3 regions of the Clostridium sp. Marseille-Q7071 genome follow, and region 1 is predicted to be linked to each of the others. Evidence: riboswitches for the same ligand, from Rfam matches in the RefSeq annotation. Region 1 holds a riboswitch; each other region holds the start of a gene.

Region 1 (8,084 bases):
AAAGGGAATTTGGAATAACACCATTACAGTATAGAACTACATCACTTTAGTTTCCAATTGCTAAATATATAATTTTGTAATACTCACTTATTTGCAAGTTTTATTCTTAGATTTGTACAGTTTCTTAGTTTATCAATTTCTCTTTAAACTTAAAGCCACAGGGTAATACCTGTGGCTTTGTTTTGCTTAAGATAAATTTCAATTTTAAAAGTTAATAACTATTAAATAATAAATTCTTTGAAGTATTTTAACGAATATAGTATGAAATAGTCTTAAGTAAAACTTATAGTTACTATATATAAATTTTTCCTTCATATTAAGCTTACCATGGTTATTTTTTACATCTTCTTTTCAAAATCATCATGTTCTTTTTAATCTACTAAAGTTAGTAAAGATGATGAGGTAATTTGATAGAACATAACACATAAATATTTGTGATTTCAAAAGTTCTTTTATCAACATAAACAATGCTTGTATCAACATAGTTAGTAGATATTATTTCAGTATAATAGTACATGATTCATATGAAATTAAGAATCATTACCAGTAAAGAGACGAAAATGTAAATATATATGAAATTTATGTAGATTAGTGAAGCGTTTAGCCACCTAATAATTTTTTAAAGTAATGTAATCACTTCTTATAAAGCACGAGTAATATATTGCTAGTAAAAAATAATTAAAGAAATTATTTTGATTAAAACTAATTACCACTACAATTGTCAATTGTCCATTTATTAAAGTTGTGAATTGAAATATTTAAGGCAGTTTATCTATATATGCTACTTATTTAAAGAACTTAATTAAAGTTATAGGAACATTTTAAAGACACATAAATTAAGTATTATCAAAAATAGGAATTAGATTCTAATACTGACCAAATAGAAAATTGCCAAGTATTATAGATAATATTTATAGTGATTACTTGAACATATAACATAGTATATTCTTCTATTAAAATTAGTCATTGATAATTTTAATAGAAGACACAGATTATGTGCTTAATTATTACACGAATACAATTAGCGTTCGTCTAAATAAGGCGGCGAATTGAATTCTAAAAATTTATATTATTTACAAGACAACAGAATTACTTAGGAGGTAGGAAAATGTCAAAAAAATTTACAACGTTGTTTTTAGCAATAGCCTTTTGTATTTCTATGTTGGTGGGGTGCTCTCATACTGAGAAGGTGCAAGATAATCAAGAGCAAAGCCAAAATAATCAAGATGCAAAACTAAATCAAGAAAAAAGTGACGCAAAAGGGGGAAATCATTATCCTGTCACTATTAAAATGTATACGAATGAAGGTAAAGAAATAGAACAAACCATTGAAAGAGAACCTAAAAAAGTTGTAGTTATTGGAGAAACTATGGCTGAACTCATGATTGAATTTGGGCAAAAGGATAAAGTTGTTGGTGTAGGTTATCTTAATCAATCCTTTTCAAAATATGCTAATCAAATTAACCAGATGCCAATTATTACAGAATCGTGCAATTATCTAAAGAAGCTGTACTTGCATTGAAACCTGACATTATCTATTCCATATCTTCAGCTTTTAAAGAAGAATTATTGGGGGATATTTCTTTTTGGAATGACAGGGGTATTCAAGTACTTTCCGCTGTAAACTTTACAATAGGACGCAGCATCGAGGAATATTTTACGGAAATTAAGAATTTTGGAATGGCTTTTAATGTTAGGGGTGAGACCGATATATATCTAAAAGAGCAGAACTCTAGAATCAATAATGTTAAAAGGATAGCTCAAGGTGCTAAAGAAACTCCAAAGGTATTGCTTATTGGAAGTGCACGAGAAACCTATTATTACTATCCACCTTCTTGGTGCATTATTGATGAAATGATTGAAGGTGCAGGCGGAGAATATATGAAATTGTCAGAGAATGGATATATCGAGATGTCAATTGAGGCAATTATTGCTGCTAATCCGGAAAAAATTATTATCACAGAATTTCAGGAGCCTAACAGTGAGATGATAAAAAACAAACTACTTTCAAACGAAAGACTCAAAAATGTCAGTGCAATAAAAACAGGAAATGTAATGGTGGCAGAATATACAAATTCGATAAATGGTGGTCTTCAACTTGCTGATCTATATGAAGATGTAGCAGCATTTATTCATCCTGAATTATTTGGGGGAAGGGAAAAATGATATTAAAGATAAAACAAAGCGATAGGAAAGATACTTCAACAAATTTTGAGTCTGTATTAAAAAGCCGATATATGTTTAATTCAATAATCCTTTTATTAATTGTCACTATTGTATTTTCTATTATTATTTCAGTATCTATAGGGCAAGTGTCTATTCCTTTTAATGAATCCTGTAGAATATTGATTTATAAATTAACAGGTATACAAATTGGGAATCTTAGTCAACTTACGTCAGGAATGTTTGTAGATATTATTTGGCAGATTCGTTTTCCAAGAGTATTGTTAGCAATGATTGTTGGTTCAGGGCTTGCTTTATGTGGAGCTGTTATGCAAGCTTCTGTACAAAATCCATTGGCTGATCCATATATATTGGGTATTTCCTCAGGTGCTTCTTTAGGAGCAACATTTTCTATAATGATAGGTTTTGCTAGTACAAGTATTATCGGTGAGATGGGGATTGCTTTTTGGGCATTTATTGGAGCTTTAGGAGCTGCTATTTTGGTCTTGGTGCTCTCGAGTATTGGTGGCAAAATGTCTTCTGTCAAGTTAGTTCTTGCTGGAACAGTAATTAATGCGTTATGTAGTGCATTTTCAAATTTTATTGTTTATTTTGCAAAAGACTCAGAAGGAATTCGTTCTATAACTTTTTGGACAATGGGTAGTCTTGCTTCTGCCAAGTGGGAGGATTTACCCTTAATCGGAACGGTTGTGATGATAGCTATTATTTTTTCTTGTTACAATCAAGAATAATGAACACAATGTTAGTGGGCGATGAAGCTGCAGTTACTTTAGGAATTAATCTTAATTTTTATAGAAGGCTTTATATGGTTATTTCATCTATAGTTACAGGTGTAATTGTAGCAACATGCGGTATCATTGGATTCGTTGGTTTAATTATTCCTCATATAGTTAGAAGTGTTGTTGGTTCTGATCATAAGCGGCTTTTACCAGCAGGTATCCTTACTAGTGCGATTTTCCTTATTTGGACAGATATATTGGCAAGAACAATCATACCAAAAGGTGAATTGCCAATTGGTATTGTCACAGCTCTTCTTGGTGCTCCTATGTTTATGTATATGTTAATTAAGAAAAGTTACGGATTTGGAGGAAAATAATATGAATTTAAAAGTTGATAATATGCAAGTTGCACTTTCAGGAGCTGATATTATAAAAGACATTTCTCTCTATGTTGGTAGTGGACAATTTGTTGGTATTATTGGGCCTTTTAATGGATGTGGAAAATCCACTTTGTTAAAAAGTATATATAAAGTAATTAAGCCTAAACAAGGATCGGTATTTTTAGATGAGAAAGATGTTTTAAAATCTAGTCCAAAGTCAATTTCCAAAACAATGGGAGTTGTTGGACAATTTAATGATATGAGTTTTGACTTTACTGTATATGAAATGGTCATGATGGGTAGAACCCCTCACAAAAATTTAATGCAATCAAATAATAAAAGTGATTATGAAATTGTTAATGAAGCCCTTAAGAAAGTAGATTTAGTTTCATATTCAAATAGAAGTTATCTAACTCTTTCCGGCGGTGAAAAACAAAGAGTTATATTAGCTAGAGCTATTGCTCAGCAACCTAAATTTTTAATACTTGATGAACCAACAAATCATTTAGATATTAAATACCAATTACAAATTTTATCAATTGTTAAGTCTTTAAAAGTTGGCACTTTGGCTGCATTACATGATCTTTCTCTTGCTGCAACCTATTGTGATATTTTATATGTTTTAAAAAGTGGAGAAGTAATTGCAAATGGAGTTCCTAATGAAATTCTAACAAAAGAGCTTATAAAGCACGTATATGAAATTGATTGTGAAATTTATAAGAATCCTGTAACTGGTGGACTAGCTATTGCTTACAATCCTATATTAAATTGAACATAATTTATTTCAATAATTTAAAGATATATAGATTACTTTAAATTATGTGAAAAAAGAAAAAATGCTATTCTAGAAGACGAAATTTAAGTTTTTAACTTAAATAGATATTTGGAGGTGTTTGATTTGGAAACTGATATGACAAAAGGGAAGCCAATGAAGATGATCATTCGATTTGCAATTCCAATGTTTATTGGTAATTTGTTTCAGCAATTTTATAATATTGTTGATACAATTATTGTGGGTCGATTTGTGGGAAAAGAGGCATTAGCTGCTGTTGGTTCATCCTTTGCAATTATGACATTTGTGACATCTATTTTGATTGGGCTTTCTATGGGAGCGTCTGCACTTTTTTCTCAACTTTTTGGTGCAAAGCGATATGAAGAATTGAAAAAAGCAATTTCAACTTCCTTTATATTTATTTTTATTATAAGCATTACGCTTACGGTAATAACATCTCTATTTATGGGGCAAATAATTCAGTTGTTTCAAATGCCACCAGAAACAAGAGCATATGCTGCTGATTATTTGAGATTTATATTTGCAGGGCTAATTTTTTCAGGAGTTTATAATGCATTTTCTTTTTTACTTAGAGCTATTGGCGATTCCAAATCCCCACTTTACTTTTTAATTTTATCTGCTGTAATCAATATAATTTTAGACTTGGTTTTTACTATAATATTAAATATGGAAGTAACAGGTGTTGCATTGGCAACATTTATTGCTCAGGTATTTCAGCGGTTAGCTGTGCTGTGTATGCAATTAAACGTATAGATTTTATTAAATTTAAGCGTCAAGATATTGTATTTGATAGGCAGATGTTTAAAACAGTTGCTAGTTATTCTATTTTAACTGCTGTACAACAATCTGCATCAAGCTTTGGTATGATGATGATTCAAAGTATCGTTAATACTTTTGGTGCTATAGTAATGGCGGTACTTTGCAGCTGCTTCAAAGATTGATTCTTTTGCTAATATACCTATGCAGGATTTTGGTAATGCTTTTTCTACCTATGTTGCGCAAAATAAAGGTGCAGGAAATATGAAAAGAATTCGTGAAGGGATCCGTGGTGTTTCAAAAGTTATAGTTATATTTTCGCTGGCTATTTCTATACTGGTTTTTGTTTTTGCACCACAGTTGGTATTAATTTTCGTTAAGAAGGAAGCTATTGATGTTATTGAAGTTAGCGTGTATTATTTACGTATTGTATGTGTTACTTATACATTGCTTGGATTTTTACAAATGTTTTATGGGTTTTATCGTGGACTTGGCGAAGTTAATGTGTCTATTATTCTCACTTTTGTTTCCCAAGGAACTAGAGTACTCTTGGCATATGGTCTTGCAATAACACCTTTAGGATTTACTGGGATATGTTTAGCAATTCCTATTGGATGGTTTTTATCAGATACCTTAGGTATTTTTACGTATAAAAAAATTATGGGGAGAGAGGAAGGGATAGTAATTTAGAATTTATTAAGTTTATTTAATAGAGACTTTGACTGAAAATAAATTGCAATTACTTTTGACTTAAAATAAGTTATACCTAGATTATGTATATATTGCAAAAGACATCCTTATAGAGTGTCTTTTTGTAATATATGTAAGATTTGTGGGAAAATTTTCTCCTTAATATAATTTACAGTAGCAATGTTGACAGGGAAATGACATTATGTTAGTATTTATCTAGTAAACTTAATAATAAAATATTTACTCTTATCAAGAGAGGTGGAGGGAAACGGGCCCTGTGAAACCCGGCAACCGGTGCGTATGTACAACGGTGCCAATTCCTGCGGAAGTAATTCTGCAAGATAAGAGAGTGCAAGTATGTATATTTAGCCTCTTCTTATCTAAGAAGAGTTTTTTTATTTTATAAACGTAGTGAGGAGGAGATTAAGAAATGAGAAGATTATTTACTTCAGAGTCAGTTACAGAAGGACATCCAGATAAAATGTGTGATCAAATATCAGATGCGGTTTTAGATAGTATATTAGAGAACGATCCTAATGCTAGAGTAGCTTGTGAAACAGCAGTAACTACTGGTATGGTTATGGTTATGGGAGAGATAACTACTAATTGTTATGTAGATATTCCAAAGGTAGTTAGAAAAACTGTAGAAGAAATAGGGTATACAAGGGCTAAATTTGGATTTGATTGCAATACTTGTGCTGTATTAACATCTATTGATGAACAATCTCCAGATATAGCTCAAGGTGTTGATGAGGCAATAGAAAAAAGAGGACAAGAAAAAGAGGAAATTGAAGCTGTAGGAGCTGGAGATCAGGGAATGATGTTTGGATTTGCTACATCTGAAACTGAAGAATATATGCCTCTTCCAATAGCTATGGCTCATAGATTATCAAGAAGATTGGCAGAAATTAGAAAAAACGGAACTTTATCATATTTAAGACCAGATGGAAAAACTCAAGTTACAGTTGAATATGAGGATGAAAAACCAGTAAGAATAGATACAATAGTTATATCAACTCAACATTGCCCAGATGTTTCTCAAGAGCAAATTTATGAAGACTTAATGAAACATGTTATAAATGCTATAGTACCATCTGAATTATTAGATGAAAATACTAAATACTATATTAATCCAACTGGAAAGTTTGTTATAGGTGGACCACAAGGTGATTCAGGATTAACAGGAAGAAAAATAATTGTTGACACTTATGGTGGATACGGAAGACATGGCGGTGGAGCATTCTCAGGAAAAGATCCAACAAAAGTTGACCGTTCAGCTGCATATGCTGCAAGATGGGTGGCTAAAAATCTAGTAGCTGCAGGAGTTGCATATAAACTAGAAGTAGAACTTGCATACGCTATAGGAGTAGCTAATCCTGTATCAATTGAAGTTGATACTTTTGGAACAGGAAAGGTATCAGATGATAAGATTGTCGAAATAATTAAAGAAGTATTCGATTTAAGACCTGGTGCTATAATAAAAGAATTAGAATTAAGAAGACCGATATACAGACAAACAGCTGCTTATGGACACTTCGGAAGAACAGACTTAGATCTTCCATGGGAAAAATTAAGTAAAGTAGCTCAAATTAGAAGATATATATAGTAATAAAACCCTGTACTTGATTTAGTACAGGGTTTTATTTTATATATAATGCTACATATATTAATCATTAAATAGAAAATTGTTAATTTACATTTAAAAGGTTTGTAATGATTCTGAAATGGTAAAAATATATTATGAATAGGGTATATTATATTTAATTCACAATTTACAATGCAAAATTCACAATTAATGCAAAATTCACAATTATGGACATTTCTCAGCAGAATCTGAGAAATTTAAAATTGATTTATTTTTAAAGTGACATAGTCACTTTAATTAAAAGATCTATTTAAAGAAATTAATTTACAGAATTAATTTCAACTATAGTTGTCAATTGTCAATTCTTAATTCTCCATTGATTAAACTATTCCCTAGAGGTGAAGAACTAATTTTTCCCTTAATTGTGAATTGTGCATTATTTTAGGTTGTACATTGAAATACTTTAATAAGGCAATTAGATTTATCTATATATTGGGTTTAAAATTAGAAACCCTATAAGGGGCTATGTTATAATTAATCAAAAGAAGAATTTTTAGGAGAGATTTTCATGACAGATATAACAGGGATAATAGATGATATTGTCTTTAAAAATGAGGATAATGGTTATACCATTGCCAATATAAGAAATGGTAATATTAAAAAAACTATTGTAGGTATAATCCCTTATATTAGTGAAGGTCAGCATTATAAGGTAACTGGAGAGTGGGTAATTCATCCTAAATTTGGTGAACAGCTAAAAGTACTAAGTATTGAAGAAATTTTACCAAGTAGTATTTTAGGGATAGAGAAGTATTTAGCTAGTGGGGTTATCTCAGGAATAGGACCTGTTACTGCAAAAAAGATAGTTGATTTTTTTGGAGAAAGAACTTTAGAAGTTTTAGATAATAATATAGAGCGATTAAGAGAAATTAATGGTATAGGGGAGAAAAAAATTGAACTTATAATGAAATCTTATT
Region 2 (8,084 bases), 110 kb from region 1:
ATAATAATTTATTTAAAAAATTTTTATCATTTTCTATTGGAAGCTGGATAGCTATTATAATAGGATTTTTTCAATCAATGATTATCACAAGACTTATAAAAACTCACGATTTAGGTGTTTTTAAAATGTTTGAAATGTATACAAGCGTTGCTATGGCTTGTATTATTTGTGGTACTGATAGTGCTTTTATTAGATTTTTTTATGATGATGGTGAAAATCATAGAAAGAATTTACTTTTTAAATGTTTAAAAACGCCTTTTATAGTTAATCTTATTTCTATATTATTTTTAATTATATTTGGAAATGCTATTAGCTCATATTTATTTGAAGGTAATAAAAGAATAATTATACTATTAGGGCTACATACTACTTTCTTAATACTTAATAGGTTTTCCACAACCATAATTAGAATGAAGCAAAAAGGAAAAACTTTTTCAGCGTTAGTAGTAGCACAGAAAATCTCAAATTTAATTTTTATAATAGTTTATAGTATTAGATATGGTAGTAATTTTATGACCTTAGCATATGCAGCTTTTTTCTCAAATTTAGTAATGACACTTATTGCTATATTGGTAGAATTAGAAATATGGAATCCTTTCACTTTAAAAAATCACCAAAATGGTAAAGCTCAAAAAGAAATTTTAAATTATGGCGTTCCATTAGCTTTTACAACATTAATATCAATTTTATTTCAAACGGCAGATATAGGAACTATAGAGTATTTTTGTAAAAAATCAGAAGTTGGAATTTATGGTTCAGCATTATTTGTTATAACAATAATTGATATAGTTAAAAGTTCTTTTTCTACATTTTGGACACCTGTGGCTTTTGAAAAATATAAAAATGAACCTGAAAATGTAAAATTTTTTGAGAACATGAATCAAATTATAACCATAGTCATGTTTTTAGGAGGAATACTCTTAATACTTTTTAGAGATTTAATAATACTTATTCTTGGTAGAATATAGAGTAGCAAGATTTATTATTCCATTTTTAACACTTATGCCAATAATGTACGCCATATCTGAAACAACTGTTATAGGAATTAATTTTCTTAAAAATCCTAAAGCTCATATTCATATTTCAGTAGTATGTCTTGTATTAAACTTAATAGGGAATATCATATTAGTTCCTATGTATGGAGGAAAGGGAGCAGCTATTTCTACAGGGCTTTCTAACATTATATTTTTTATAATGAGAACTTCTATTTCACTAAAGCATTTTAAAGTAAATTATCACTTAAAGAAATTTTCAATTATAACATTGGCATTTACATCTTATGTACTATATGCAACTTTTAATAAGGTTAATATGATTTATATATTTATAGGAATTGGAGAGCTTTTATTATTATATATACTTTATAAAGATTATATAAATAGGGGAATATCAATATTTATTAAAAAGTATATTAAGAAATAGTTTATATATACTACAGCAAAATTAAAAACATCTTAATTTATTATATGAAAAATTAAGATGCTTTAACTAATTGAGAATTAATTTCGACCTTAAATGTCAATTGTCCTCGTCAATTCTCCATTGACAAAGTTGTTAATTAAAATATTTAAAGGCATAGCTATACTTAGATATACAACAACTTTTTAACCATTATGACTATATGTTAAGGGAACTAAAATATTGACATAATAATATAGAAGTATAAAATAAAGTTATATGTCTTTTAAGACAACTATAAAGAGAACGTTAAATGAAGGAGAACTATTATGAAGAAGGATAGTTTGATAAGTAAGTTTTTATCTTTTTCCATTGGAAGTTGGATTAGCATTCTTATAGCAGTTGTAACAACTCCTATAACTACTAGACTTTTATCACCAGAGGAATTTGGTAAATTTTCAATGTTTGAGTTATACACAAATATAACAATGGCTTTTATAATTTGTGGAATAGACCAAGCCTTTGTTAGATTTTTTTATGAAGAGAAAGAGGAGGACAGAAAGAACTTACTCTTTAGTTGTTTAAAAATTCCTTTTATACTAAATATAGCTTCTATATTGATATTAGTTTTATTTGGCAAACAAATATCTAACTATTTATTTGGAGAATATAGTATAAGAATAATTATATTATTAATAGTACATACAACATTTCTAATACTTAATAGATTTGCAACTATGCTAATTAGAATGCAGCAAAAGGGAAAAGCATATTCTGCACTTTTAATAGCACAGAAAGTTTCAAATTTAATATTTATACTTCTATCAGCAGGATTTTTTAACAGAGATTTTAGAACACTAGCTTATGCAGCCTTTTTCTCTAATCTTGTAGTTACATTGGTGGGGGTAGTGGTAGAACTTAATTATTGGAACATATTTACTTTAAATAAAAAAGATTATAAGAGAAGTCAAAAAGAAATATTAGAATATGGAATACCATTGCTATTTACTTTTGTAATCACTTGGCTTTTCCAATCAGCAGATAAAATAGCGATTAAACATTTTAATGACTTGAATGAAGTTGGAATATATGGATCAGCTTTTAAAATTATTTCTATATTAAATATAATTCAAAGTTCTTTTACAACATTTTGGGTTCCAGTAGCATTTGAACGTTATGAAAAAGATCCTAATGATACAAAGTTTTTTGAGAAAATGAACTTATTAATAACAGTGGTAATGATGCTTGGAGGCATACTTCTAATATTATTTAGAGATTTAATAATATTATTACTTGGTAAAGAATATAGAAGTGCTATTTTCTTAATTCCATTCTTAAGTTTTATGCCAATAATGTACACAATATCTGAAACTACTGTTATGGGAATTAATTTCCTTAAAAATCCTAGATCACATATATATATTGCAGCAGTATCATGCATAGCTAATATAATAGGTAATATTATATTAGTACCTATATATGGTGCAAAAGGTGCAGCTATTTCAACAGGAATTTCTTATATAATATTCTTTGCTATGAGAACTTTTATATCTTTAAAGCATTTTAGAGTTAACTATCATATAAAGGAATTCTCTATAATGACCGTAGCATTAACACTCTACGTATTATACTCAACTTTTATGGAAGTTAACTTAGTTTATATACTTATAGGAATAGGTGAAATCATTCTGTTAATGGTTGTATATAAGGATTATTTAGGAGAAGGACTAAAAAAACTCAAATTAAAATTGAAAAAAAATTAAAAGTACTTGAAAAAAATTTAAAATAGATATAGAATAGTATGTAAGAAAAAAATAATAAAAAAATAATAACACTTATTAAGAGTGGTGGAGGGACTGGCCCTATGAAACCCGGCAACCAGTACATTATGTACATTGGTGCTAAATCCTGCAACGTTATGTTGAGAGATGAGGATACTTTGGTATATCAAGCCCGAGGATTTCCTCGGGCTTTAATTTATTTATTCGCGAATAATATTTATTATACAATATTTACTATTTTTAGATAATATTTATCATCTAATATATATAAGATAAAACAATTAATTAAGATACAATATCTATTTCCTGCTAGTAAGATATAAAATTCGACTTAAGTTTGAGTTATTACTATATTCTGATGAAATAATAAAATGAAAGCTGTAGTGATACATTCACAAGTCAATTTTTGAAGATACTAAATAAGTATCTTAGAATATAAGCAGCTAATTATAATAATTAGTAATTTATATCTAGAACTTTATTGATTTCTTTTATGATAGAAAAAAGTTTTTAGTAATATTAAAAATTATTCACAATTATGAAATAGATATAGTGTATAGCAAATTATGTACTAAAAAAAGGGGTGATACTTTTGATAGAAATTTTGTCAGTAGAAAAAAGCTTCGGAGACTTAAAAGTACTGAAGGATATAAACTTAAAGATAAATAAAGGAGAAATATTTGGCATAGTTGGTCATAGTGGTGTAGGTAAGTCTACATTACTAAGATGTCTAAATAAACTAGAAAAGTATGATAGTGGCATTATAAAAATAGAAAATAGAGAAATAAATAACTTGCAAGGAAAGGAACTGAGAGAATTTAGAAAAAATTTAGGAATGATTTTTCAAAATTTTTCTCTTCTTGAAAGGAAAACTGTATTTGAAAATATTGCGTTACCATTAGAATGCTGGGGATTTGATAAAAATTATATAAAGTCAAAAGTTTTAGAACTATTAAAGGTAGTTAATTTAGAAGATAAAGTTAATTCTAAACCTAAAGAGCTTAGTGGAGGACAAAAACAAAGAGTAGCAATAGCTAGGGCATTAGCTTTAGATCCGCATATACTTTTATGTGATGAAGCAACTTCTGCATTGGATCCAAAAACAACTAAGGATATACTAAATCTTCTTAGAGAGATTAATGAAAGACTTAACATAACTATAATTATAGTTACTCATCAAATGGAAGTAATAAGAGAAGCTTGTAATAGGGTTGCAATTATGGAGAGTGGAGAAATAGTAGAGATGGGAGAGGTTGAAGAGCTTTTTATAAAGCCGCCTAAAGCTTTAAAAAGATTGATAGGAGAGGAAGAAATTGTTCCAGCTAGTGGAGTAAATATAAAAATATTTTTTCCTAAAGAAGCATCTAATGAAAGCATTATAACTTCTATGGCAAGAGAATTAAATATTGATATGTCTATAGTGTGGGGAAAGCTTGAAAGATTTAGAGACGATGTGCTAGGAAGTCTCGTAATTAATATTGATAATTGTAATAAAGAAAAAGTTATTGATTATCTTTCAACTAGAAATATATCTTGGGAGGTGATTAATAATGAGTAGTGAGATTATAACCCTATTAAAAGGTATATTATTAAAAGGTTTTTTAGAGACTTTATATATGGTATTTTGGTCTACAATATTTGCTGTAATATTGGGGTTTTTATTAGCATTAGTATTGACAGTTACTAATAGAGATGGATTAAAGCCTAATAGATTAATATATAAAGCTCTAGATGTGGTTATAAATATTTTAAGATCATTTCCTTTTATAATATTAATAATAGCCATAATTCCTTTGACTAAAGTTTTAACAGGATCAATAATTGGTGAAAAAGCAGCGATTGTACCTTTAACTATAGGAGCGGCACCTTTTGTCGCAAGGGTAGTAGAGTCAGCATTAAATGAGGTAGATAAATCATTGATAGAAGCAGCCAAATCCTTTGGAGCCAGCAACTTTCAAATATTATTTAAAGTAATAGTAAAGGAAGCTATGCCTTCTATAATATCAGCTATAACTTTAACTACAATCACTATCATAGGATATTCAGCAATGGCTGGTGCAGTAGGGGCAGGAGGATTAGGCTCTGTTGCTATAATGTATGGATACAACATGTTTAATGAAAAGGTAATGATATATACGATTATTGTATTAATACTTTTAGTACAATGCATTCAATCCTTTGGAAATATAGTTTATAAGAAATTGAAATAATAGGGAGGTAATTTAAATGAAAAAAATTTTAACAATAATATTGAGTGGTTTATTAGTCTTTACATTAGGAGCATGTGGGAAAAAAGCTGATAGTAAAAAATTAACAGTAGGTGCAACAGCAGTACCTCATGCAGAAATATTAGAGGAAGTTAAACCAATATTAAAAGAAAAAGGATATGAGCTTGAAATTAAAGTTTTTTCCGACTATGTATTACCTAACAGAGCAGTAGAAGATGGTGAGCTGGACGCAAACTTTTTTCAACATATTCCATATCTCGAAGAATTTAATAAGAATCACAAAACTAATATAGTTGCATTAAATAAAGTTCATTTAGAGCCATTAGGATTATATTCAAAGAAAATAAAAAACTTAGATGAATTAAAAGACGGTATAACTATAACAATACCAAATGATCCTACTAATGGATCAAGAGCATTAAAACTATTAGAGGAAAATAAAATTATAAAACTTCAAAACAAAGATTTAGTTTCTAAATTAGATATAGTAGAGAATCCTAAGAATATAAAGATACAAGAAATAGATGCACCTCAACTCTCAAGAACTTTAGATGATGTGGAAGCTTCTATAATTAATACAAATTATGCACTGCAAGCTAATTTAAATCCTACTAAAGATGCTATAGTAATTGAAGATAAGGAATCACCTTATGCTAATATAATAGCAGTTAAAAGTGGAAATGAAGATAAAGAAGATATAAAAGCTCTATGTGAAGCTATAGCTTCAGAAAAAATTAAAAAATTTATAGAAGAGAAATATAATGGAAGTATAATACCGTCATTTTAAGGAATTTTATAATGTATTGATGCAAAGGGGCTGTTTTAGAATTAATTTTTTAAATTAATTCTAAAACAGCCCCTTCAAATTTTTTTTTGGTTTAAATCTCATATTTATTTAACTTTTTTAATATGTAATTTAGAGTTAAATTTAGTAAATAAGCTTATTAAATTGTATATTTTAAATAATTTTCAATAAAATAAGATGAATTTATAACAATTACTTTTGAATATTAAAAAAATAATTACATAAGAAGGAAAAAATTCAACAATATAGAATATATAGATACAAAGCAGAAAGCGAGGGAAAAATAATATGAAAAAATCTAGATACAATTTTTTCTTTGATTTTGAAAGAGATGAGAAAAAAGTAGTGGCTTATAACGCTAGAACTAATTCATTAGCTTTGATGGATAAGAAAGATTTAAATAAATTTTTAGATTTTGAGAAAGAAAAAAATAGCATTAGTGAAGAATTACTTAATGATTTGGAATATGGGGGATTTATTGTACAGGATGATTATGATGAACTAAAAGAAATAAGATATTCATTATTTAAAAGTAGATTTGGGACAACTTCACTAGGACTTACTATAGCGCCTACATTAAATTGTAATTTTGGATGTGTGTATTGCTATGAAAAAAATAGTAGAAATACTACTGTAATGGATGAAGATATACAGAAACAAATAATAGAATTAATAAAACAACATTCATCAAGTATACATACTTTATCAATTGTTTGGTATGGAGGGGAACCTCTTTTAGCGATGGATGTGATTGAAAAGATGTCTAAAGAGATAATTAAGATTTGTGAAGAAAAGAATATTACTTATATTGGGCAGATGATTAGCAATGGATTTGGTATAACAGAAGATATTGCTAAGAAATTAAAGGAATGTAATATTTTATCTATGCAGATAACGTTAGATGGACCAAAAGATACCCATGATAAGAGAAGATTTCTTTTAGGTGGACAAGGAACTTATGACAAAATAATTTCTAATTTAGATATTATTAAAAAATACATCAATAGAATATCTGTAAGAATAAATGTAGATAGGGAAAATGAAGAAAAAGTGGAGGAAGTTCTTAAAGAAATAAATCATATTAATACTGAAAATAATATTTTAGTATATCTAGGATTTGTGGAACCAACCAATAATTGCTATGAAAATAAGAAATGTTTAAGTAGACAAGCTTTTTCAGAAGCACAACTTAAATTTGCGGGTAAACTTGTAAAATATGGATTTGAAGAAGATACTCCAATAAGATACCCTTCGTTAGTTCACAATTATTGTGGTGCAGATATGATAAATAGCTATGTTATAGACCCTAAAGGATATTTATATAAATGCTGGAGTGATATAGGAATGGAAAATTTAAGCATAGGTAGCTTAAATGAAGAAAAGGCAAATGCTAATAATATATTTAAATATCTTTTATATGATGCTAGTGAAGATGTAAGATGTAAAGATTGTAATATACTACCTATATGCATGGGTGGATGTCCAAGATATAGAATAGATGAATTTGATTCTATTAGGTGTTCAGAATATAAATACGTATTAGAAGATTACTTAAAGAAGGCTGCTAACCATTACTTATCAGTAGCCAATGATTCATAGTTCTTGCTAAGCTTTTAATGATTTATAAGAACTGCAAGATGTAAAATTTATTGTTGGTATTGTTCATTGTATTTCCTTTTAAAGTAATCTTATCATGATTAGAGGGAAAACAATGTCCATATAAATCAATAAAACTTAAATTAGAAGAGGAGGAAATAAAATGAAATATTTAGTAAGCCCAAAAAACATGAAGATATTTGCATCAAGTCCTGAAAATACCATGTTGCCCAACATTTTGCTGGGGAAAACTATGTAGTGGTGCTAAAGCTGAAC
Region 3 (8,084 bases), 4.5 Mb from region 1:
TAGTAAAACTATATAATCACATTTTTTTATTTCACTTCTATCAATAATTTTCTTATCATCAATTTTAGTAAAGGACTGTATTGGCGCTCCTCTTCTTTCTGGACCAAAGGATGGAAAAGCAAGTGAATATTTATTTTCAAATAAAGAGGCAGAAGCACCTAAAATTTTTGCTGCAGTAAATGCTCCTTGACCACCTCTGCCATGCCATCTTATTTCAATCATAATCCTAATCCCCTTGCCTTATGTTTTAATAAAGAAAGACGGTTAAGCGCCTCTTCTAATGTCTCTGTCTTTTTAGCGAAATGAAGCCTTATTAAATGATTAACTTCTTCTCTAAAGAAGCTCGAACCAGGTACTGCAGCAACACCAACTTCTTTTGCTAACCACTCACAAAACTTAACATCATTGTCCCTGCTAAATTCTGAGACATCAATCATTATATAGTAAGCACCTTGTGGGGTTGTATAGGTTAATCCTATATCGTCAAGCCCTCTTAAAAATAAATCTCTCTTCTTTGTATAAGTCTTTTGTAACTCTTCATAATAAGTATCCTCAAAATTCAAAGCTGTAACCGCTGCCTCTTGCAAAGGTGCCGCTGCTCCAACTGTAAGAAAATCATGAACTTTTTTTGCTACATTAACAATTGTTGCCGGAGCTATAATGTATCCTAATCTCCACCCAGTTATTGAATATGTTTTTGATAAAGAACTACAAGAAATAGTTCTCTCAAACATATTTGGAAGTGATGCAAAATATGTGTGCTTATGTGGAGCATAGATTATATGCTCATAGACCTCATCTGTAATTACAAAAGTATCATATTTTTCTGCTAAATCAGCGATAATTTTAAGTTCATCATAAGTAAATACTTTTCCAGTTGGATTTGATGGATTACAGAGTATAATAGCTTTAGGATTTTGTTTAAAAGCTGCTTCCAATTCAGAAACATCAAAATTATAATCTGGTGAACGTAAGGAAACAAATATAGGTTCTGCTCCTGATAAAATAGTATCTGCAGTATAATTTTCATAAAAAGGTGAAAAGACTATAACCTTATCCCCTTGATTGCAAACTGTCATCATTGCTACCATCATTGCTTCTGTACTTCCACAAGTTACAACAATCTCACTATTTGGATCAATGTTTATCCCCATAAATTTTGACTGTTTTTTCGCAAGTGATTCCCTAAAGTTCTGCGCCCCCCAAGTAATGGAATATTGATGAATATCTTTGTATACAGTATCACTTAAAGAATCTAATAATTCTTTAGGTGGATCAAAGTCTGGAAATCCTTGTGATAGGTTTACTGCATTATATTCATTTGAAATTCTTGTCATTTTTCTAATTATTGACTCAGTGAAACAATCTGTTCTATTGCTCAAATTCACCATAATACACTTCCTTTTTAAAATTTAATAACTCGTCTTTAATTTTTTTCTTATTTTCAAATAGTATAATTTACTTTTCTTTCATCTATAAGACGTTTAGCCTTATGAGTAGCCCTTGGCAAAGTTCCATCCTCTAGCACTACTACATCTTTTGGCTTCACTCCTAATCTTGCTTTAAGTGCTGCAGAAACCTTAGCTTTTACTTCTTCATCAGATTCATTGTTGTCTATTGATTTTTCTATTTCTACTATATATTTAATAGTAAAACTTTCTTCTAAAATGCGGATTACATATTCCCCCGTAATTCCTTTAAGTTTGCGAAGAACAAATTCTATATCACTAGGGAATACATTAACTCCTGAAACTATGAACATATCATCCAGTCTTCCAACTACATTTATTCTTGCATGTGTTCTTCCACAAATACATGGACTTCTGTCAACAATACCAATATCGCCTGTCCTAAATCGAATCATAGGACGTGCTTTTTTTCTTAAAGTGGTAAGTACTATCTCTCCGCGTTCACCATCAGCTACTGGTGTTCCTGTTTCTAAATCTAAGACTTCAACTAGCAGGTGGTCTTCTGCAATATGAAGTCCATTTCTAGCTTCACACATACCTGCACAAGCACCAAATATATCAGATATTCCAAAGAAATCATAAACCTTTGCTCCCCAAAGCTCCTCAATGGCATCTCTTGTTGCATCAATGGACCCGCCAGCTTCTCCTGCAACTATAATTTTATTTATTGATAAATCTTTAGCTGGATCAATTCCATTTTTCTTAGCAGTTTCTCCTAAAAACCAGGCATATGAGGGCGTTGTCCAAATTACTGTTGGTTGAAACTCCTTTAAAATGAATAAAAGTCTTTCTGAAGGAATTGTTCCTGCCCAGATACATAGTGCACCAAGGTTTTGAGCACCAATAACATCTGGTCCTCCTACAAAAAGTGAAAAGTTAAGTGCATGCACATATCTATCATTTTTCCTCATGCCTGCTGCATAAAAAAGTCTGCTTTCTACATCTTGAAATTCATCAAAATCCTGTTTTGTAAAAGGACTTAGGGTAGGAACTCCAGTTGATCCGCTTGAAGCAGAAACGAAAACCACTTCATCTTCACTTACAGCAACCATATCTCCCAAAATCGGGCTTTTAGTTTGGCGTTTACGTTCTATTTGTTTATCTACAAATGGAAATTTAGTTATGTCTGAAAGTTTTTGAAAATCAGAAGGTTTTACCCCAGCTGCATCAAAAGCTTCTTTATAGTACGTAGAGTTGCTATATGACAATTCTAATATTTCTTTAAGTTCCCTTTCTTGTAACGCCTCAAGCTCTGCCCTTGGTAATGTTTCTATTTCTTCATCCCAATATTTTTTCTCACTCATTATTAAAAACCCCCTACATTTATTTTTTATTTACTTGCTTTGCAGAAAAATCACCTAACAATTGCAAGCCTTGAACTATTATGATTAATACACCAACACAAGTTAGCATTACTGTGGTATTGTAACGTTGATAACCATATCTAATTGCTAAATTGCCTATACCACCTCCCCCTACAGTACCTGCCATAGCTGAAAATCCAATAAGAGAAATAGCTGTTATAGTAATTCCATTTATAAGCTGCGGAAGAGCTTCTGGTATAAGTATGTGAATTATTATCTCTATGGATTTAGCACCAGAGGCTACTCCTGCCTCTAAAACCCCCATATTTACCTCACTAAATGAAGCTTCTGAAAGCCTTGCATAAAAAGCTATTGCTGATACTGAAAGTGGCACTATAACTGCAGCTGGACCAATGGTTGTATGCATAATTGCGCTGCTAATTGGTATAAGCAGTACTAAAAGTATTATAAATGGTATTGATCTTGTAACATTTATAATGATCCCTGAAACTCCATTTAACATCCTGTTTTTAAAAAATAAGTGGTTAGAACTTAAAAAAAGTAAAAGTCCAAGGAGCCCGCCAATTATTATGGAAACTATTAGTGAAACAGAAACCATAATAAAAGTTTCATTAAGTGCTAATATTAATTCTTCAAAAAGGTTAAAATTATTGGATAACATGTCTAATCACCTCCGTACTATATGTGTTATTTTTTAAATATTGAATAGCTTCAGCTATACTTTCATCATTGCCGCTGATGGTTATATACAATGTTCCCATAGGTAAATCTCCAATGTACTCTATTTTTCCTTGAAGTATGCTGAAAATCACATTGTACTTACTTGAAAGTGTCGATAATATAGGCTCTGTAGCAGTTTCTCCAACATATTTAAGCTTTACAATGTGACCTTTTAAACTCTTAATAAGTTCTTCTGGCAACTGAAAATTTGAGGAATGTGCTAAAAGCTGTTTTGTATATTCATTTTGAGGATTTGCAAATAAATCGTAAACCAGCCTTTCTTCTACAACTTTTCCTTTATCCATTACTGCAACTCTATTACATATTGACTTTATGACCTCTAATTCATGAGTAATAATTACAATGGTCATTCCAAATTGTTCATTTATATCTTTGAGAAGCTTTAAAATAGATGCTGTAGTTTCAAGGTCAAGTGCTGAGGTTGGTTCATCACACAATAATATTTTGGCATTATTAGCCATTGCTCTTGCAATTCCTACTCTTTGCTTTTGTCCTCCGCTTAATTTTGAAGGGTAGACCTCAGCTTTATCTTTTAATCCAACAACCTGAAGAAGTTCATTAACCCTAATATTGATTTCTTCTTTAGTTTTACCAGCAGTTTTAAGTGAAAATCCAATATTCTCATAAACAGTTTTGTTTAAAACTAAATTAAAGTGCTGAAATATCATGCCTATTCCTCGTCTTAATTCTCTTAATTCTTTCCCTTTATAATTTATAATGTTTTTATTATTGATCATTATTTCCCCACTGGAAGGCTTCTCTAAAAGATTAATTGTTCGTAATAATGTACTTTTTCCAGCACCACTTGAACCAACTATTCCGAATATATCCCCTCTTTTAATTCTGAGGGAAACATCTGAAACAGCATGAAGTTCATCGCTTTTTTGTTTGAATTTCACATTAATATTTTTAAGTTCTATCATTCAACATGACTCCTTTTTATTAATAATCAGCTGGCTTTTGAAAAGCTTTATATTGTCCCTTAGGATCATCAATTACTGATTTAAACTTAGAAGATTTAACTACCTCTAATACATCTTTTGATAACTGAGAATCTGCATCTTCTGTTCTTACTGCTATAACATTTATATATCCATCACTAAGTTTTTCATTATATAAAGCTTCGCTAGGGTTAAGTCCTGCAGCAATTGCAAAGTTCCCATTTATAACTGCTAAATCTGCGCTATCTAAAGTCCTTGGAAGCTGTGGTGCTTCTATAAGCTTAAACTCAAGCTTTTTGGGATTCTCTGAAAGATCTTTTTCTGTTGCTATTGAATTTTCAACTTTAGGATCTATTGTAATAAGCCCTGCAGCTTCTAGTACCTTTAATGCTCTTGTTAAATTTGTAGGATCATCCGGTATTGTAACTAGAGCACCTTCTTTTAGTTCATCTAAGGATTTAACTTTATTTGAATAAACTCCCATACCTGCTGTTGGTATTTCTGCAATTGCAGTTAAATTTAAATTATTTCCAGCGCCAAATTTCTCAAGATACACAGAATGCTGAAACATATTGAGGTTAATTTCTTTATTTGCAAGTGCTTTGTTGGGTTGAACATAATCACTAAATTCCTTAATAGTTATCTTATAGCCCTTTTCTTCTAGGGAAGGTTGAATTGCATCTTTAAACATGTCACCATAAGGTCCAGCACACACACCTACTATTATGTCTTTTGCCGGAGCATCAGTTGTAGTTTTTAGGTCATTAGTCTTTCCACATGCTATTAGGCCTAAACTTAATGCAAGCGCCGCTGCTAATGATAGTATTTTTTTTGATTTCATTTTAATCATCCTTTCAATTCACATTTTTATTAATATATTTAATCAAACACTATAAAAAAAAGCTGTTCTCCTATAAGGAAAACAGCAATGATTAAATTTAATAAGCAATAAAATTGCATTATAAAATTTGCTGACATCCTTATCTCTCAGATTTTACAATCTGCAGGAATTGACACCACTACATTCGAATGAGAATGCTGGTTGTCGGGTATCATTGGGCCAGTCCCTCCACCACTCTGGATAAGTTATATTTAGTTATTAACATTTTAATTATTTAATTCTTTTATGTAATAAAAAAGCTGCTCTCCTATAAGGAAAGCAGCATGATTAACTTTAATAAACAATAAATTGTATCATAAAATTTGCTGACATCCTTATCTCTCAGATTTCACAATCTGCAGGAATTAACACCACTACATTCGAATGAGAATGCTGGTTGTCGGGCTTCATAGGACCAGTTCCTCCGCCACTCTGGATAAGTTATATTTAGTTATTAATATTTTAATTCTTTAATTCTTTTATATAATAAAAAAGCTGCTTTCCTATAAGGAAAACAGCATGATTAACTTTAATAAACAATAAATTGTATCATAAAATTTGCTATCGTCCTTATCTTTCAGATTTTACAATCTGTAGGAATTAACACCATTTCATTCGAATGAGAATGCTGGTTGTCGGGTATCATTGGGCCAGTCCCTCCACCGCTCTAGATAAGTTATATTTAGTTATTGGATTTATTATATTATCCATAACAGTAATTGTCAACACTTTTCTAAATAAAATTTTATTCCAGTTCTCTTACATTCCACTTAACAAATAGTATAAGTCCTAAATTAATTATTGCTGTCTAGTTGCTACTGCTGTTGAAAAGTCTGATACACTCCCCAGCATATTCCTTGGCGCTTATTTTTGTATAAATGCTAAATTGACTCGACACCTCGTGATATAATAAATAAAGCATTCAAATACGAAGGAGGCATTCACATGAAAAAAGCAGGTAAAATTCTTTTATATCTTTACTTCATCGTTTTGATCTGGATATTGCTTTTTAAATTTTCAGTTTCGCTGAATGATGTACTTAATCGAGTATTTTCTGGTGAGCAATTACGACATATTAACTTGATACCATTTGGAGCGTCAGGTGGCGTCAAAGAAGTTGTCTACAATATTATTATTTTTGTTCCCTTAGGTATTTTGATAGAAATAGTGAACAAAAAAAGTTCAATGGTTAAAAATGCCATCTATATTTTATTGTTTAGTCTTTTTATTGAAGTGAGTCAATCCATTTTAGCGGTCGGCGCTACGGATATAACTGATCTCTTGACTAACACTCTTGGTGGAATCTTAGGCATACTGATTTATACAACTTTAAGAAAGGTATTCAATTCAGAAAAATTAGATAAGGTACTGATAGTGATAGGTATAGTGCTTTTTGTTTTGGCTATACTATTCGTTTTATTTTTAGTATTTATTATGGGAATTCGCATTAAATTTCTAGGTTGAACGAGACTCAGCTGTTACCTTTAAAGCCAGAACAAAAATTAAAACTCAGTAGCGAATCGTTATTGAATTTACGGAACTCTGCAGAAATGTAGGGTGTTTTTAATTTTAAGCGATAATATAATTAGCTAACTAAAATTATCATAGAATGATAGAAATATCAAATGAAAGGAGTTTGTCATTAAATTATGGTCATATTAAAATGGGGAAAAATAGGCATATTACTTTAACTGCCTCAGATTCCAATGCAATACAAAAAGCCCACAATATTTTAACAAAAGAAGCCTGCAATCCTCCTACCATTAAAAGCTTAAGTAAAATGGTATTTCTAAATGAACAAAAATTAAAAGCAGGCTTTTTAGCAAAATATCATATGTGTATTAGTCAATATACTACTTCCATTAAAATGACAATGGCAGAAAATCTATTAACTACAACAGAATTAAGTATTGATGAAATATCTAAAATCCTTGGATATAATTATAGTGGAAACTTCGTAAAAATGTTTAAAAAGTTCACGGAAAAACACCACTAGCTTTTAGAAAAATGAAGGGTTAAGATGAAGTTCTAAAACCAATAAAAACATCTTACTTTTTCTTATCACTATCCTAACACCTCTAATTTATGTAACTGCTAAGACTGTTGATAATTTGTAACAGCTATATTACATTCTTCGCAGCTGAATCTCTCACGACTAAAGTCATAAGGTTCTTAGGTACTATCCAAACTTCTTTTGGATAGCCGATAATTGCTAAAGCAATATCGGTTAACACCAAATACTGGCTTGGTTTCCCTAAGACTTTATCGGGCAAAGTTTCCGTTGAAACTATTATCACCCTACGGGGTTTATCATATTGGCTCGGTTCAAAACCATATGCCCCAAAGTAGTATAGACTTTTAGAGTCCTATGCTACTTATTTGTTTTTTATCTAATTTTCTAATTCTTTTTATTTCTTTATTATGCAACTTGAAGAAGTTTTCAAAAGTTGCATTTGCTCTATCTATATCTACTTCTTTTAAGTTATCCTTTGTATTCATTATTAGAAATGCAGAATACATATCTCTTTGAATATTTCCTTGTTCAAATTCATTCCAACGTTTTGATAATGGCTTTTTAACATAAGTTTCTGTGAAGTGTTCAAATTGACTTGCTTTAACTTTGTAAGTATTTATTTTCTTAATTGAAAGACTGTAGTATTGAAGTTTCTTATCTATAAGAGTTATAAGCATACTCGGGGCTTTGTTACTAAGAGATTTTCCAAATCTT

Evidence for each region. A riboswitch is a leader RNA that binds a small molecule or an ion and turns the genes downstream of it on or off. The one in region 1 is predicted to bind S-adenosylmethionine.
Region 2: it holds a riboswitch for S-adenosylmethionine, as region 1 does, so the genes downstream of both, ACWPW7_RS01605 (methionine ABC transporter ATP-binding protein) here and metK (methionine adenosyltransferase) in region 1, are expected to answer to the same signal.
Region 3: it holds a riboswitch for S-adenosylmethionine, as region 1 does, so the genes downstream of both, ACWPW7_RS22555 (MetQ/NlpA family ABC transporter substrate-binding protein) here and metK (methionine adenosyltransferase) in region 1, are expected to answer to the same signal.

The regions. Positions count from the first base shown of each region.
Region 1 is NZ_CBCOPR010000001.1:233,933-242,016, reverse strand. It holds partial or broken gene ACWPW7_RS01080 (helix-turn-helix domain-containing protein) at 1-50, shown strand, start outside; gene ACWPW7_RS01075 (hypothetical protein) at 1,109-1,522, shown strand; gene ACWPW7_RS01070 (ABC transporter substrate-binding protein) at 1,489-2,166, shown strand; partial or broken gene ACWPW7_RS01065 (FecCD family ABC transporter permease) at 2,238-3,280, shown strand; gene ACWPW7_RS01060 (ABC transporter ATP-binding protein) at 3,282-4,055, shown strand; partial or broken gene ACWPW7_RS01055 (MATE family efflux transporter) at 4,182-5,522, shown strand; SAM riboswitch class I at 5,766-5,870, shown strand; gene metK (methionine adenosyltransferase) at 5,953-7,128, shown strand; gene recD2 (SF1B family DNA helicase RecD2) at 7,676-8,084, shown strand, end outside.
Region 2 is NZ_CBCOPR010000001.1:348,759-356,842, reverse strand. It holds gene ACWPW7_RS01620 (oligosaccharide flippase family protein) at 1-968, shown strand, start outside; gene ACWPW7_RS01615 (hypothetical protein) at 1,003-1,422, shown strand; gene ACWPW7_RS01610 (lipopolysaccharide biosynthesis protein) at 1,728-3,161, shown strand; SAM riboswitch class I at 3,231-3,333, shown strand; gene ACWPW7_RS01605 (methionine ABC transporter ATP-binding protein) at 3,772-4,737, shown strand; gene ACWPW7_RS01600 (methionine ABC transporter permease) at 4,730-5,389, shown strand; gene ACWPW7_RS01595 (MetQ/NlpA family ABC transporter substrate-binding protein) at 5,406-6,194, shown strand; gene ACWPW7_RS01590 (radical SAM protein) at 6,501-7,811, shown strand.
Region 3 is NZ_CBCOPR010000001.1:4,744,719-4,752,802, forward strand. It holds gene ACWPW7_RS22530 (2-oxoacid:acceptor oxidoreductase family protein) at 1-222, opposite strand, end outside; gene ACWPW7_RS22535 (pyridoxal phosphate-dependent aminotransferase) at 219-1,391, opposite strand; gene ACWPW7_RS22540 (phenylacetate--CoA ligase family protein) at 1,445-2,773, opposite strand; gene ACWPW7_RS22545 (methionine ABC transporter permease) at 2,793-3,455, opposite strand; gene ACWPW7_RS22550 (methionine ABC transporter ATP-binding protein) at 3,442-4,458, opposite strand; gene ACWPW7_RS22555 (MetQ/NlpA family ABC transporter substrate-binding protein) at 4,478-5,317, opposite strand; SAM riboswitch class I at 5,454-5,564, opposite strand; SAM riboswitch class I at 5,689-5,799, opposite strand; SAM riboswitch class I at 5,924-6,034, opposite strand; gene ACWPW7_RS22560 (VanZ family protein) at 6,302-6,820, shown strand; partial or broken gene ACWPW7_RS22565 (helix-turn-helix domain-containing protein) at 6,999-7,375, shown strand; gene ACWPW7_RS22570 (RNA-guided endonuclease TnpB family protein) at 7,715-8,084, opposite strand, start outside.